4 regions of the Streptomyces sp. NPDC104581 genome follow, and region 2 is predicted to be linked to each of the others. Evidence: riboswitches for the same ligand, from Rfam matches in the RefSeq annotation. Region 2 holds a riboswitch; each other region holds the start of a gene.

Region 1 (3,681 bases), on a different contig from region 2:
TTGAATAACCTTGCGGTTATATAACCGTAGAGGTATGTTCGGGTCATGCCCATACCGTTCGACGTGCTCGCGGAGCCGAGCAGGCGCAGGATCCTCGACCTCCTCCTGGAGCGTCCCCATCTGGTCGGCGAGCTGACCGACCGGCTCGGCCTCAGCCAGCCGGGCACCTCGAAACATCTGCGGGTGCTGAGGGACGCGGGGCTGGTACGGGTCCGGCAGGACGCCCAGCGCCGCTGGTACGAACTGGCCCCGGAGCCACTCGCGGAGCTCGACGCCTGGCTCGGGCACTACCGGCATCTGTGGACCGGGAGGCTCGACTCGCTCGAACGGCAACTCGACGCGATGAAGGACGATTCGCCATGACCGCGCACCCCGATGACAGCCGCTCCGACGACAGCCGCTCCGGCGACCACGGCTTCCCGTCCTCCCTCTCCGCCGAGAGCGGCGGGCGGACCGCCCTGCGCATGGAGCGCCGGCTCGCGCACCCGCCGCAGCGCGTCTGGGACGCGATCACACGGCCCGCGCACCTGGCGAAGTGGTTCCCCTCCGAGGTGAGCGTGGATCTGCGGCCGGGCGGCGAGATCGGCTTCCACTTCCCCGGCGAGCCGGGTCCCGGCCCGGCCATGACCGGGCGGGTCACCGACGTCGACGAGCCGCGCCTCTTCGCCTTCACCTGGGGCGAGGACCATCTGCGCTGGGAGATCGCACCGGACGGGGACGGCTCGCGGCTCAGCCTCGTCCACACCTTCGGCGACCGTTTCGGGGCGGCGAGCTTCGCGTCCGGCTGGCAGGTCTGCGTCACCGCGCTGGAGCGACTGCTCGCGGGGCGGCCCGTGGACGTGGGGCGGGACACACGGGGCACGCTGCACGAGGTGTACATGGCCCGGTTCGGCGAGCTGACGCGGGGGCGCGTCGAGAAGACGGAGGACGGCGGGCGCCGGGTCCGGTTCGAGCGCCAGCTCGTCCGGCCCGCGGAGGTCGTCTGGGCCCGACTGACCGGTGGGGCGGAGCCGTTGACCGGTTCACCGGCGCCGCCCGGCTTCACGGCCGGCGAGATCCCGGCGGGGCCGGTCACGGACGTACGGGCGCCGGAGGTCCTCGCGTACGCCTGGCAGCCGGAGGGCGAGGTCCGCTGGGAGCTGCGCGCCGGGACGGGGCACGGGCCCCGGCTGGTCCTCACCCAGACGGGCCCGCACGACTTCGACGCGGAGGCGGCGGAGGCGGCGTGGCGGGCGCGGGTGCGGGACCTGGCGGCGGACTTGGCGGCGGGGCCCGCGGACGCCCGGGACGGCGGGGCGGCCGGTCCCTCCTGAGCCGCCGGACGGCGTCGCATCGGCCCGCCCCGGCCCGGCCCGGACGGCGGACAGCCCGAGGCCGGGCGGGCTGCTCCGCGCAGTCCGTCCGGCCTCGGGGTCACGCCATGACCGTCCCGATCAGTAGGGGCCGTTCACGTTGTCGATCGAGCCGTAGCGGTCGGCCGCGTAGTTGCACGCCGCCGTGATGTTCGCGACCGGGTCGTACGGGTCGGTCGCGGTGCCGGGCACGTGGTACGCCTCGAAGGTCGGGGCGATGACCTGGAGCAGGCCCTTCGACGGCGTGCCGGCCGCCGCGTTGGAGTCCCAGTTGTTGATGGCCTGGGGGTTGCCACCGGACTCGCGCATGATGTTGCGGTGGATCCCGTCGTACGAACCGGGGATGCCGTTCTGCGCCATGACGTCCAGCGCCTCGCGGATCCAGCCGTCGAGGTCGTTGGTGTACGACTTCGCGGCCGTCTCGACGGCTTCGCCGGTCTCGCCCGGCGCGTTCTCGGTCGACGCGGTCGGGGCCGCCGCCTTCGGCTTGCCCGAGAGCTTCAGCTTCAGGCCGGGGTGTATCAGCGACGGGTCCTCGCCGACGGCGGCGCGGTTGGTCTTGTACAGAGCCTTCCAGCCACCGCTCACGGAACGGGCGTCCGCGATCTTGGCCAGCGATTCGCCCTTCGCGACGGTGTGGGTCACCTTCGCGGCGGCCGTGGCGGCCGTCGGGGCCTTGACGGGCTGCTGCGGGGCGGGGGCGGCGCCCGCCGTGGTGGCGGCCACCAGGGGCAGGGCGAGTGCGGCGCTGCCGGTGCCGAGGGCGATGAGGCGGCGGGCGAGCGGACTGGTGCGGGAACGGCGGTGCTTACCCGGTGCGGGCATGACGAAATCCTCTCCGTCGCCTGCGAGGTGAGCTGTCGGGTTCGGGCGGGAGATGCCCGGCCGCGCTTTCGGCGCGGCTTCACCCCGAGCCGGTCCGGCATTGCCGGACCGGCGACTTACCTGGGTCCCCCGCTCCTGCCGTACGTGAATGGGTGGGTGCGGTTTCCGGGCAGCGGCAGGATTCGGCGTTCCGCCCGGAATGACGAGAACGTAAGCGAGAACGTCCGGGCGAAACAAGTCCTGAATTCACCGCACCCCGCCATTCACTGATCCAATGGCGAACAATTCGAATTCCCGCCCGGCGGTACGGACCCTCAACTTTCCTTTCCCGCACGGGAGGTGGGAACGGACACGGGAGAAACACACCCGCCAAATCTGTGACACACATCACGGACTATTGATGCAACCGCCCGGCGACAACACGGCCCAGAAAGGGACAAGTTGGTTCCTGAGCGCACATAACACCCGCTCCGCAAAGCGGACAAAATACAATCTTCCACCTTTGGCGATATGCACTTTGTGTCAGAAAAGCGCCTTCCGTACGGCTCCCCTCACAGAGCCGTACGGAAGGCGCGCCGCGGGGCTCCCGCCCCGCCGTCGACGGGGTGTCAGCCGGCCGTTCGCCCGGCGCCGGGACCGCCCGTGATCACGAAGCTCGATCCCGGCTCGACCAGCACGTCTCCCTCGGCCGAGTTGGTGATGGTCACGTCCGTGAGCGTCGCGTTGCCGCGGGCGCCGCCCATCGCGAGGATGCCGGAACCGTTGTTCGACCTGTCGATCGACACACCGCTGATCTCGACGTCGGGGACGTTGCCGCCGCCGTTCTTGAACTGAATGCCGTCATACGTCGAGTCGGAGATCTCGGTGTCCCTGATCTTCACCCCGGTGATGTCGCGGCTCGCCGGGAAAATCGTGATCGCGCCGAACTCCTGGTCCTCGTTCCAGAAAGCGCCGCCGGTGCGGTGCAGCGCGTTTCCGGTGAGCAGGGTCTCGCCCGAGAAGGGCAGCGGATCGTGGTCCGTCGCGAGCATGATTCCAGGGTAGTTGGCCGTATCGGCGATCAGGTTGTTCTGCACCTTGTTGCCGTAACCGCCGTATATCGCGACGCCGTTGGCGCGCCAGGGCAACTGAATGGTGTTGTTGGTGAACGAGTTGTCGTGCGCGATGTCCACCGCCGGGTCCTTGACGTATCGACTGGCCCAGACGGCGAGCGAATCGTCACCCGTGGTACGGAAGGAGGAATTGTTCACCAGTGAATTGCGGGTGCCGTTGGTGAAGTTGATGCCGTCGGCGTAGGTGTTGCGGATCCGCATGCCGCTGAACTCAAGGCCGTCGGCCGGACCCCAGAGCGCCGGGATGTTGTCGTAGTCCCGGCCGACCCAGACGCCCACGTTGGCGTGCTCGATCCAGACGTTGGAGATCTTGGTGTCCTGTCCGAAGCGGCCGTTGAGGCCCACACCGCCCTCGGCGCCTCCGCCGCCGCGGATCCGGCCGGAGCCGAAGA
Region 2 (3,681 bases):
GAACGCTTCGCCGATCCCGACCGGCTCGATCTGTCGCGCGGCGACAACAAGCACCTCGGATACGGCCACGGCATCCACTACTGCCTCGGCGCGCCGCTCGCCCGGCTGGAGGGACAGACCGCGCTCCGCACTCTGCTGACGCGGTTGCCCGACTTGCGGCTCGCGGTCGATCCATCCGATTTGCGGTGGCGCGGCGGGCTCATCATGCGTGGACTGCGCACGCTCCCGGTGCAGTTCACAGCGGTGCGTGACTGACGGGCCGTCAGCACTGTGACTTTCACGTGATCTCCGCTGCATCGACTTGTGACAGACGTTCGAGTACCGCTACCTTCACGTCCGTCTCAGCAGTCACGTGTTCGCAACTCACGTTTCAGCAGTCTCAAGGAAGGCAACCGCATGCGCTCCGGGAACGGCCGGCACCGTCGGCCCCGCCAGGCCCCCGCCCTTGTCGTCGCGGCAGGGGTGACAGGCTCGGCGATCGCCATCCCGCTGCTCGGTGCGACCGGCGCCAGTGCGGCCGACGCCACCACCTGGGACCGGGTCGCCGAGTGCGAGAGCGGCGGCATGTGGAGCGCCGACCTCGGCAACGGGTACTACGGCGGACTCCAGATCTCCCAGGACGCCTGGGCGGACTTCGGCGGTACGGCGTACGCGCCCAGCCCCGACCAGGCCAGCCGCAGCCAGCAGATCGCCGTCGCGGAGAAGATCCTCGACGCGCAGGGGCCGACCGCGTGGCCGACGTGCGCGCTGATCACCGGTCTCACGGCGGACGCCGACAGCGCTCCGGACGGTGAGCCCTCCGGCGGTGCCACCGAGGAGCCGGAGACGCCCGCCGAGCCCGAGCCCGAGCCGACCGAGACGGCCGTCCTGCCCGCCGCTCCCGAGTCGGTGCCCCCCTCCGGTCAGTTCGGCCGTGACTCCGCCGCCGGCGGCGAGAAGCCCGGCACGGGGGAGTCGAGCGCGCGGCCGAGCACCGAGGCCGGCACGGGCAAGGGCAAGCACCGCGGCGAGCCGGCCCCCGAGAGCGACGCGACGACCGGTTCGCCGGAGTCGGCGGACGGTTCGGGCGGTTCTGACGCCTCGGCGGAGGCGGGCGATCCCGGCACGTCCGGCGAGGCGCGTGATAGCGGTCGTCATGCCTCACGGGGTGACGGTTCGGCACGCGACGACGCCGCCGCCGAGGGCTCGTACACCGTCCGCTCCGGCGACAACCTGTGGGCCATCGCGGACGAGCAGAAGGTGGAGGGTGGCTGGCCCGCCCTGTACGAGGCGAACCGTGAGGTCGTGGGCTCCGACGCCGATCTGATCCTGCCGGGCCAGAGCCTCGATCTGGCCGTGGGTCAGGGGTAGTTAGGCGGACTATGTCCGTATCTGCGCAAGTGAGACAAGCGTCTCTTCGCCCCAACTGACACGGTCTGCCCGGCAACTCACCCCACGTCCTTTCCGACCTGCGTAAACAGAGGTTTCCTCGGGGCGGGACGGGCGAATCATCCCGGATGTTCCGTCTTTGAACATCCGGGATGCCTGTGTTTAACGTCTTAACCGCTCGCACCGCGGGCACCGTCGACCGTCACGCCGAATCCTGCCGTCGGTCGGGGGGAGTACTCGTCGCGTCAAGCGCCGAAGGCAGGAGCGGGGGACCCAAGGTAAGTGCCGGTCATCACGGCCGGCTCGGGGTGCAGCCGTGCGCGGGAGGACGTGAAGACGTTCTCCGGCGGCGCGGCCGGGCAACTCACTTGGCCCGAACCCGACAGCTCACCTCGCAGGCGTCGGTGAGGAGATCACGCATGCTGTTTTCCAGCAACTCAGGCAAGGGCAAGCACCGCCGTCCCTCCAGGACCGTCCGCTACGCCACCCTCGCCGGCATCACCGGTGCCGCTGTCGCGGCCCCGCTGCTCGGCGCCACCTCCGCCTCCGCCGCCACCACCGCCGAGTGGGACGCCGTCGCCCAGTGCGAGTCCGGCGGCAACTGGTCGATCAACACCGGCAACGGCTACTACGGCGGCCTCCAGTTCTCCGCCTCCACCTGGGCCGCGTACGGCGGCAGCGCCTTCGCCTCCAGCGCCGACCAGGCGTCGAAGGCCCAGCAGATACAGATCGCCGAGAAGGTCCTGGCGGGCCAGGGCAAGGGTGCCTGGCCGAGCTGCGGCGTCGGCCTGTCCAACGCCTCGAACGACGCCGGCTCCGCCGAAGCGGCCCCGGAGCAGTCCGCCCCCGAGGCGCAGCCGGCCCCGCGGAAGGCCGAGCCGCGCACCGAGCAGGAGCAGCCCGCCTCGCGTGGCGAGACGCGCGGCCCGGTCAAGAAGGGCGACGGCGAGTACAAGGTCAAGGCCGGTGACACCCTCTCCAAGATCGCCGAGGCCGAGAAGGTCGAAGGCGGCTGGAAGAAGCTGTTCAAGCTGAACAAGGACATCGTCGAGAAGGCCGATGTCATCTTCCCGGGTCAGCAGCTCCACCTGAGCTGACCCTTCCCCGGAACCCCGGCCCCGGCCCGGCGCGCCTCACTCCCCCCGGACGCGCCGGGTCCGGGGCCGGGGTCCGTCCGCCGGGTGAATCGGCGTGACTCCGGTGCGACATTCGCCGCACATCGTGCATTCCGGACTCTTTTCGTCCCAGCGGGCGGGCATCGGCCGACCCTCGCCCGGGAGCCGGTTAGGCTCATGCCGCAGGACCAATGAGGCCCCGCACCAACGCGTCACATCCCAGAAGGAGATGCTCGTGCCGTCCATCGACGTCGTCGTAGCCCGGGAAATCCTTGACTCCCGAGGCAACCCAACGGTCGAGGTCGAGGTCGGCCTCGACGACGGCAGCACCGGCCGTGCTGCTGTCCCCTCCGGTGCCTCCACCGGCGCGTTCGAGGCCCTCGAACTCCGTGACGGTGACCCGAACCGCTACCAGGGCAAGGGTGTCGAGAAGGCCGTCCTCGCCGTCATCGAGCAGATCGGCCCGGAGCTGGTCGGCTACGACGCCACCGAGCAGCGGCTGATCGACCAGGCGATGTTCGACCTGGACGCGACGCCCGACAAGTCCTCGCTCGGCGCCAACGCCATCCTCGGCGTCTCGCTCGCCGTGGCGCACGCCGCCTCCGAGGCGTCCGACCTGCCGCTGTTCCGCTACCTCGGCGGTCCGAACGCGCACCTGCTGCCCGTGCCGATGATGAACATCCTCAACGGCGGTTCGCACGCGGACTCCAACGTGGACATCCAGGAGTTCATGATCGCGCCGATCGGCGCCGAGTCGTTCTCCGAGGCCCTGCGCTGGGGCGCCGAGGTCTACCACACGCTGAAGAAGGTCCTGAAGGAGAAGGGGCTCTCCACGGGCCTCGGCGACGAGGGCGGCTTCGCGCCGAACCTGGAGTCCAACCGCGCCGCGCTCGACCTGATCCTCGTGGCCATCAAGGAAGCCGGCTACGCCCCGGGCAAGGACATCGCGCTCGCGCTCGACGTGGCGGCCTCCGAGTTCCACAAGGACGGCTCGTACGAGTTCGAGGGCAAGTCCCGCTCGGCCGCCGAGATGACCGAGTACTACGCGGAGCTCGTCGCCTCGTACCCGCTGGTCTCCATCGAGGACCCGCTCTTCGAGGACGACTGGGCCGGCTGGAAGGTCCTCAACGAGAAGCTGGGCACCAAGGTCCAGATCGTCGGCGACGACCTCTTCGTCACCAACCCCGAGCGCTTGGCC
Region 3 (3,681 bases), on a different contig from region 2:
CGAAGGCCCTTCTCCACCAGTGTGTTCAGCAGGTCCATGGCGCCGATCCTGGCCTACGGCGGGCCTCGGGGCCAAGGATGAATCCTACAAGACAGGTGCATTCAGGTGTGTGTATGACCACACTCGAACCGGGTTCCACCACGGTTAGGGTCTGTGGGCTGCCTACAAAAGGACCTGAGCCGTGCCGACCGAGCCGCCGCCCGTGCCGGGCACGCCCGCCGCGTCGACCGCGGCCGACCCGTTCGGCTGGATCGACGACGAGGCCCGCCGGCGCGAGCGCGCCGGTCTCGTCCGCGCGCTGCGGCCCCGCGAATCCGGCTCGGCGCTGCTGGATCTGGCGAGCAACGACTATCTGGGGCTGACGCGCCACCCCGTGACGACGGGCGCGGCGGCCGACGCGGCACGCCGCTGGGGCGCGGGCGCCACCGGCTCCCGGCTGGTCACCGGAACCACCGCCCTGCACGCCGAACTGGAGCGCGAACTGGCCGAGTTCTGCGGTTTCGAGGCCGCGCTGGTCCTGTCGTCCGGCTACGCCGCGAACCTCGCGGCGCTCACCGCGCTCACCGGGCGCGGCTCGCTCATCGTGTCCGACGCCGCCAACCACGCCTCCATCGTGGACGGTTGCCGTCTCTCGCGCGCCGAGACCGTCGTCGTGGCGCACGCGGACCCGGAGGCCGTGGACAAGACGCTCGAAGCGCGCGCGGGCTCGCGGGCCCTGGCCGTCAGCGACTCGGTGTTCTCCGTGGACGGGGACGCGGCGCCGCTCGCGCGGCTGGCCGGGGTGTGCCGCACGCGGGGAGCCGCCCTGCTCGTGGACGACGCGCACGGTCTCGGGGTGCTGGGCGAGGGCGGCCGGGGCGCCGTCCACGCGGCGGGCCTGGCGGGCGATCCGGGGACCGTCGCCACCGTCACCCTCTCCAAGTCGCTCGGCAGCCAGGGCGGCGCGGTCCTGGGACCGGCCAGGGTCATCGACCAACTCGTCAACACCGCGCGGTCGTTCATCTTCGACACCGGTCTGGCGCCGGCCGCCGCGGGCGCCGCGCTCGCGAGCCTGCGGCTGCTGCGCGCGGACCCGTCGCTGGCGGACCGGGCGCGTGCGGTGGCCCACGCGCTGCACGAGGGGCTGACCGGGGCGGGGCTGACCGCCGTACGCCCGGACGCGGCCGTCGTCTCCGTCCGCGCTCCGTCCCCGGACGCGGCCGTGCGCTGGGCCGCCGACTGCCGGGCCGCGGGGCTGGTGGTCGGCTGCTTCCGGCCGCCGTCGGTGCCGGACGGCATCTCCCGGATCCGGCTCACGGCCCGCGCCGACCTGACGGACCGGCAGATCGCCGTCGCGCTCGCGACGATCGCCGCCACCGCGCCCGACGGGGCCGTCCGGCGGGCCGGCTGACCCATGGGGGACCTCCCCGCGCGCGAGTTGCCCCCCTCGGTCACCGGGACCGGATACTTGAGCCCGCTCAAATACGTTTGCGCGTAGCAGGGTTCACCGCTTAGAGCGACAACGGGGCCCGTATCCGGGCGGATCGGCCGTGCGCCGGGTGCCGTTGATGGCAGTGTGTCGCGAAGCGCAATCCGGGGACGTACTCGCGGGCATCTGCCGTAGGTCGGTCTGCGTCCCGGTGGGAAAGGGACAGCGTCGCCATGGCAGACCATCAGGAAGCATCCGTCACCCTGCCGAGCGATCCCGCCTCGGTACCGGAGGCCCGCAGATATGTCGCGCGCGTCCTCGCGGAGTGGGGTCTGCCCGGCGAAGCCGAAACCGCCGAAACGGTTCGCCTGATCATCTCGGAACTCGCGTCCAACGCCGTGCAGCACACCTTCGGGAGATCACCGACCTTCACCGTCGACATCACCCTGGAACGCGACGAACAGCTGCGCGTCGGGGTCACCGACAGCCATCCGCGGTGGCCGCGCCGGCTCCCGGCCGCGGTCCAGCAGGACAACGGCCGCGGCATGGTCATCATCCGGGCGCTCACCGCCGAGTACGGCGGCCGGCTGGCCGTCACGCCCACCGCGGACGGCGGCAAGACGGTCTGGATCACCCTGCCCTGGACGATTCCCGCGCAGGGCTGACCGGCGGCCGTACCGCGTAACGGGCCACCGCGCCCACCGCACGAGGGCCGGCGCGGGTCGCGCACCCGCCGACCGGTGTCAGCCGACGCGGCCGTACCAGACGCCCTTGGACCAGATGCGCTCCAGCCGCACCACCTGGCCCGACTTCGGCGAGTGCCAGATCTTGCCGGCCCCGGCGTAGATCCCGACGTGGTAGACGCTGTTGCCCTGGTGGAAGAAGACGAGGTCGCCCCGTTCGCGGCCGGCGGCCGGGATGTGGCGCGAGGTGTTGTACTGCTGCTGCGCCGTGCGCGGCAGTGACTTGCCCGCCTTCTTGTACGAGAACACCGTCAGGCCCGAGCAGTCGAACCGGTGCGGTCCCGCCGCCCCGTGCCTGTACGGCGCGCCCTTCTTGGACGCGGCCACATGGAGGGCCTCGGCGGCGGCGGGCCGGGCGTGGGCCTCGGACACGGCGCCGGGCGCCAGCATCGCGCCACCGACGGTGGCGAGGAGGGCCGATGCGGTACCGGCCCGGGAGAACAGCGACGGGACATGCGTCTGCGCGGACATGCGCAACCCTTCGTCAGCCGCCTGTGAAGGATGACCTGTCGGGTTCGGACAGGCGAAGATGTCCGGCCGCGTGCGCGGCTTCACCCCGAGGGGCGGTCCATGCTCGGAACGCCCCGAACTGCTCGGGTCCTCCACTCCTGCCGATCCACTCGTGTCGACCAGTCATCCGGAGCGGCGGCAGGACTCGGCGTCCACCCGGACCGCCCCGCCGAGGTGGCGGGGGCTTGTCGTCCCAGGGATCTTGACGCGGCCTCAGTGAAATTCCGAGCCGAAACGACGGTATGTGACTCTCGTCACTCTTGGGCTGTATGGGTCGCCATGGGCGATTGGGTGAACGGCTGATATGACCACTCATGCGCTGTACCTGCGACGCAGCGCCGCATTTCGGCCGGACGGCCGATCGCCCCTCGCAAGTCGCCGCCGCGGACGCGAGGGACACGCCGATACGCCGAACGGGCGGGCGATTCCCGTACGGACGCGTCCGTACGGGGCGACGGAGCGTCTGTTCGCTTCGTCCCACCGGTGCGTGGGGTCCGGCCCGTATCAAGTCGCGGGGCCGGCCGGCAGGGTGACTCGCCCGGCCCTGCGCTCCCCGTCGAGCACCCGCAGCGCGCGGTCCAGGGTCGGGGTGTGCAACTCGCGCTCGCCCCGGGCGTGCATCAGTGTCAGCGCGTCGCGCAGTTCGGCGGCCCCGGCGACCAGGGCCTGTGCGGCGCGCAGCGCGCCGTACGTGTCGTCGCCGCGCGACGGGTTGATCCGGCCCACCAGGTCGACGACCCGGAGATAGCTGTCGACGAAGTCGCCCTCGGCGCGGGTCAGCGCGGGCAGCGGCGGCAGTTCCGGTGGGAGCATCGGACGCTCACCGGGGGGAGTTGAGGCCGAGTGCCGCCCTGCGGTCCTGGGCGACCTGGTCCACCAGGCCGTACTCCAGGGCGCCGGCCGCGTCGAAGACGGTGTCCCGGTCGATGTCGGCCTCGATCCGCTCGGCGCTCCGGCCGGTGTGCCGCACCAGCATGCCCGCCATCAGTGCGCGCAGCCGCAGCAACTCCTCGGCGTGGA
Region 4 (3,681 bases), on a different contig from region 2:
TCCAGAAGCACCGCATCCTCACCCAGGTCTCCGGGGACGAGCTGGAAGTGATCAAACTGATTCCGCCGCTGACCATCGGGGAGCGGGAGGTCGACCGCTTCGTCACGGCCTTCACGGCGGTCATGGACGACGCGCACAAGGGCGGCGGACTGATGTGGGACTTCGGCAGGACGCTGATGAAACAGGCGATCGCCAACCGGTGAACAGGCTTTTTGCCTCATAGGCAAGAGATTTGCCTCAGAGGAAAAATCCTGGCGCAATGGAGGCATGGACAACCCAGCCGCCATCGACGGGCCCGACCCCGGGACCGAGGCCCTGCCGGACGTCGCCCCACAGCTGCGCGAGCTGCGCCGGGGCCGTGGCCTCACCCTGGAGGCCGCCGCCGCACGGGCCGGGCTCTCCCCGGCCCATCTCTCCCGGCTGGAGACCGGGCGCCGCCAGCCCTCGCTGCCCATGCTGCTCGGTCTCGCGCGTGTCTACGGTACGACGGTCTCCGAACTGCTGGGCGAGGAACCGCCCGAACGCGATCCGGTCATCCGCGCCGCACGGGCGGAACCGGTGGAGGCCGACGGCTGGATCTACCGCCAGGCCGGCAGCTCATCCGGCCGCGCCATGCAGCCGCTGCGGGTCACGGTGCCCTACGGGGCGCAGGGCGACCTCGTCCGCGTCCACCCGGGGGAGGAGTGGATCCACGTCCTCCAGGGGCGGCTCCGGCTGGGTCTCGGGGACGCCGCCCATGTGCTCGGGCCGGGCGACAGCGCCCACTTCGACTCGATGACACCGCACCGTCTCGCGGCGGCCGGCCCCGACGGCGCCGAGCTGCTGTTCGTACACACCCTGCTCACCAGCCCCACCACCGAGCTGTGCCTGCCGGGCGGGGCCCACCGCCGCTGATCCGCCATCGGCTCCGACCAGATGAGAGAGGCCACCCCGTGTCCGACAGCCCCGTGGACCCCGCCGCCGCGCGTGAGCCGGAGACGGCCGCCGAGCCCGTCATGGACGAGGAGCGCAACTTCCCGCGCGGCCTCGCCATCCGCCTCTTCGCCTACCTCGTGGCCGGCCATGTCCTGGCCGGCTTCCTCTACCTGCTCTTCGAGGCGGGCGCGCAGGGCCGCTAGGGTCTGTCCGGGCGGGCCGGACGTGCTACGTCTCGTCGACCAGACGGCTCCGCAGCCGCTCGCGCCTCTCGTCCGTCAGGCCCAGGCCGTCCGTGAGGTAGCGGTCGATGCTGCCCCACGTCTCCTCCATCGTCGTGAAGGCCGTTTCGAGGTACTCGGCCCGCGCGTCGAACAGCGGCGCCAGCAGCTCCATCACCTCGGGCGAGGTCCCGTCCGGCGCCGTGCCGCTGCGGCGTACCCGGTACCTGCGGTGCGGCTCGTTCGACTTCAGGTAGTCCGCCTCGATCGCGTCCCGCTCCACCCCCACGGCGAGCAGCGACACGGCGATGGAGAGACCGGCCCGGTCCTTGCCCGCGGCGCAGTGCATCAGGGCGGGCAGGCTCTCCTCGGCCAGGGCGTGCAGCACGCGCCGGTGCTCGGCGGTGCGGTCCAGAATGATCGAACGGTACGAAGCGGACATCCGGGCCACGCCCTTGCCGTCGGCGAGGATCGACCGGAGCTGGTCGAGATCCCCGTCGCGGACCATCTTCCAGAACTCGGTCCCGTCGGCCGGGTCGGTGAGCGGGATGTTCACATTGCGTACGCCGATCAGCTCGACGTCCAGACCGTCCAGCTTCTGGTCGGCCGCGTTGCGGAAGTCGAAGACCGTGTGCAGTTCCAGTGACGTGAGGAACGCGGTGTCCTCGGCCGTGGCGTGCGCGAGATGACCGCTGCGGAAGAGCCGGCCGTACCGCACGCGCCGTCCGTCGGAGGTCGGCAGGCCGCCCACGTCGCGGAAGTTGCGTACACCGGCCAGTTCGGGCTCGGTCGTCGGGACCGGCTGCGGCACCTCGTGCGTCACGTGAGCTCCTCCGCGTCTGCGGCCGGCGCTCGTCGCCGACGCTGTCGCGCTCCGACTTTACGACATCGGTTTCCGGCGAGATCACTGCGCGATTGCGGCTTCTGTCCGTATTGGAGGATTCAACCCAACGTGCCCTGTTCGCGGGTGAGATGGGGGCAGATCGTCCACGGCTGGTGAGCCAGATCATATCCGTGACGGTGTGTGGCGGCGCCGGGAAGGGGAATTGGGGCGGCGCACGGAATTCGAAGATCCGTAATCCACGCAGGGTGACCACTCACGGAGACCGGTATTCGACGACGTATTGCCGGAGGAATACGACGGCTTGTCCGCGTCGGTGCACGCGGCTTACCGTCACCGCAATCCGAGCGGATCGCCGAATCCTGCCGCCGTTCGGAATCCGCATCCACCCAGCACCCATCCACGTGTGGCAGGAGCGGGGGACCCAGGTAGTACGCCGGTCCGGACTTCCGGAACGGCTCGGGGTGAAGTCGCGTCACGGCGCGGCCGGGCATCTCCAGCCCGAACCCGACAGCTCACCTCGCAGGCGCCGGAGAGGAATCCGCCATGCCCGGAAAGGGTAAGCACCGTCGTCCGAGGACCAACCCGATCACCCGCGGATTCGTCGCCGCCGGAACGGGTGGCGCCGCCATCGCAATTCCGCTCATCGGTGCCACCGGCGCGCACGCCGCCGAACAGGCCGCCGCCCCGTCCGTCGCGCCGGAGCGCGCCGCGCACGCCGCCCCCGCCACGCAGACGCCCAAGCAGGCCGCCACCGCCAAGACCGTCAAGACGTACTCGGTCAAGGCCGGCGACTACCTCGCCAAGATCGCCGCGACGCAGAAGGTCAGCGGCGGCTGGCACAAGCTGTACAAGGACAACCGCGCGGCCGTCGGCGACGACCCGTCGCTGATCCACCCGGGCCTGAAGCTCACCATCGGCGCGAAGAGCAAGGCGTCCTCCGAGGGCAAGGCCCGGACCACCCCGGAGAAGCCGGCCCCGGCCGAACCCGCGCCGGCCGAGCCCGCGCCGGAGGCCGACACCACCTCGGCGAACGAGCCCGCCGCCCAGAGCGGCAGCTCCGGGTACACCGCGCCCGTCGACGGCGCGAGCGCCACCACCGCCTACCGCGCGGCCGGCGGCAGCTGGGCCAGCGGCTACCACACCGGTGTCGACTTCGCGGCCGCCACGGGCACCACCGTCAAGGCGGTCGGCCCCGGCACCGTCGTCTCGGCCGGCTGGGCCGGGTCCTACGGCAACGAGGTCGTCATCAAGCACGACGACGGCCAGTACTCGCAGTACGCCCACCTTTCCTCGCTCGCCGTCACCGCGGGCCAGACCGTCGCGGGCGGCGACCAGATCGGCCTCTCCGGTTCCACCGGCAACTCCACGGGACCGCACCTGCACTTCGAGATCCGCACCGGCCCGAGTTACGGCTCGGACGTCGACCCGCTGGCGTACCTGCGCGAGCACGGCGTTTCCATCTGACCGGTTCGACCGCACCGGAAAAGGCCGTTGGCCGGCACCCCGGGTGCCCGTCAACGGCCTTTTCGCTATTCCGGCTTGAACGAATTTTGACCGGTGGTGTTTCTCACCGGCGTCAACCTCTCCTTACGGTCGCGTAGGTCACATACGCGGGTGAAGGATGTTCCGCTGTGGCTGACGATTCGAGAAGAGAAACAGGCAAGTTCTTCGGGTCGTACGCCGCCGTCGGTGACAGTTTCA

The links. Region 2 has a riboswitch for cyclic di-AMP ahead of ACZ61E_RS09550 (transglycosylase family protein). Riboswitches for the same ligand answer to the same signal wherever they lie in the genome.
Region 1: another riboswitch for cyclic di-AMP. It lies ahead of ACZ61E_RS01890 (transglycosylase SLT domain-containing protein); the one in region 2 lies ahead of ACZ61E_RS09550 (transglycosylase family protein).
Region 3: another riboswitch for cyclic di-AMP. It lies ahead of ACZ61E_RS23805 (C40 family peptidase); the one in region 2 lies ahead of ACZ61E_RS09550 (transglycosylase family protein).
Region 4: another riboswitch for cyclic di-AMP. It lies ahead of ACZ61E_RS12275 (peptidoglycan DD-metalloendopeptidase family protein); the one in region 2 lies ahead of ACZ61E_RS09550 (transglycosylase family protein).

Annotation. Positions count from the first base shown of each region.
Region 1 covers NZ_JBVJNN010000002.1:65,017-68,697, reverse strand. Annotated here, with positions in the region: gene ACZ61E_RS01900 (ArsR/SmtB family transcription factor) at 46-363, shown strand; gene ACZ61E_RS01895 (SRPBCC family protein) at 360-1,313, shown strand; gene ACZ61E_RS01890 (transglycosylase SLT domain-containing protein) at 1,434-2,177, opposite strand; cyclic di-AMP (ydaO/yuaA leader) riboswitch at 2,182-2,342, opposite strand; gene ACZ61E_RS01885 (right-handed parallel beta-helix repeat-containing protein) at 2,786-3,681, opposite strand, start outside.
Region 2 covers NZ_JBVJNN010000008.1:57,805-61,485, reverse strand. Annotated here, with positions in the region: gene ACZ61E_RS09560 (cytochrome P450 family protein) at 1-255, shown strand, start outside; gene ACZ61E_RS09555 (transglycosylase family protein) at 397-1,350, shown strand; cyclic di-AMP (ydaO/yuaA leader) riboswitch at 1,609-1,784, shown strand; gene ACZ61E_RS09550 (transglycosylase family protein) at 1,788-2,465, shown strand; gene eno (phosphopyruvate hydratase) at 2,713-3,681, shown strand, end outside.
Region 3 covers NZ_JBVJNN010000032.1:40,642-44,322, reverse strand. Annotated here, with positions in the region: gene bioB (biotin synthase BioB) at 1-38, opposite strand, end outside; gene ACZ61E_RS23815 (8-amino-7-oxononanoate synthase) at 182-1,390, shown strand; gene ACZ61E_RS23810 (ATP-binding protein) at 1,642-2,073, shown strand; gene ACZ61E_RS23805 (C40 family peptidase) at 2,152-2,622, opposite strand; cyclic di-AMP (ydaO/yuaA leader) riboswitch at 2,626-2,792, opposite strand; gene ACZ61E_RS23800 (hypothetical protein) at 3,166-3,474, opposite strand; gene ACZ61E_RS23795 (ATP-dependent Clp protease proteolytic subunit) at 3,482-3,681, opposite strand, start outside.
Region 4 covers NZ_JBVJNN010000011.1:149,388-153,068, reverse strand. Annotated here, with positions in the region: gene ACZ61E_RS12295 (aspartate aminotransferase family protein) at 1-203, shown strand, start outside; gene ACZ61E_RS12290 (helix-turn-helix domain-containing protein) at 268-894, shown strand; gene ACZ61E_RS12285 (DUF6126 family protein) at 933-1,118, shown strand; gene ACZ61E_RS12280 (tyrosine-protein phosphatase) at 1,144-1,947, opposite strand; cyclic di-AMP (ydaO/yuaA leader) riboswitch at 2,361-2,519, shown strand; gene ACZ61E_RS12275 (peptidoglycan DD-metalloendopeptidase family protein) at 2,524-3,444, shown strand; gene ACZ61E_RS12270 (SGNH/GDSL hydrolase family protein) at 3,612-3,681, shown strand, end outside.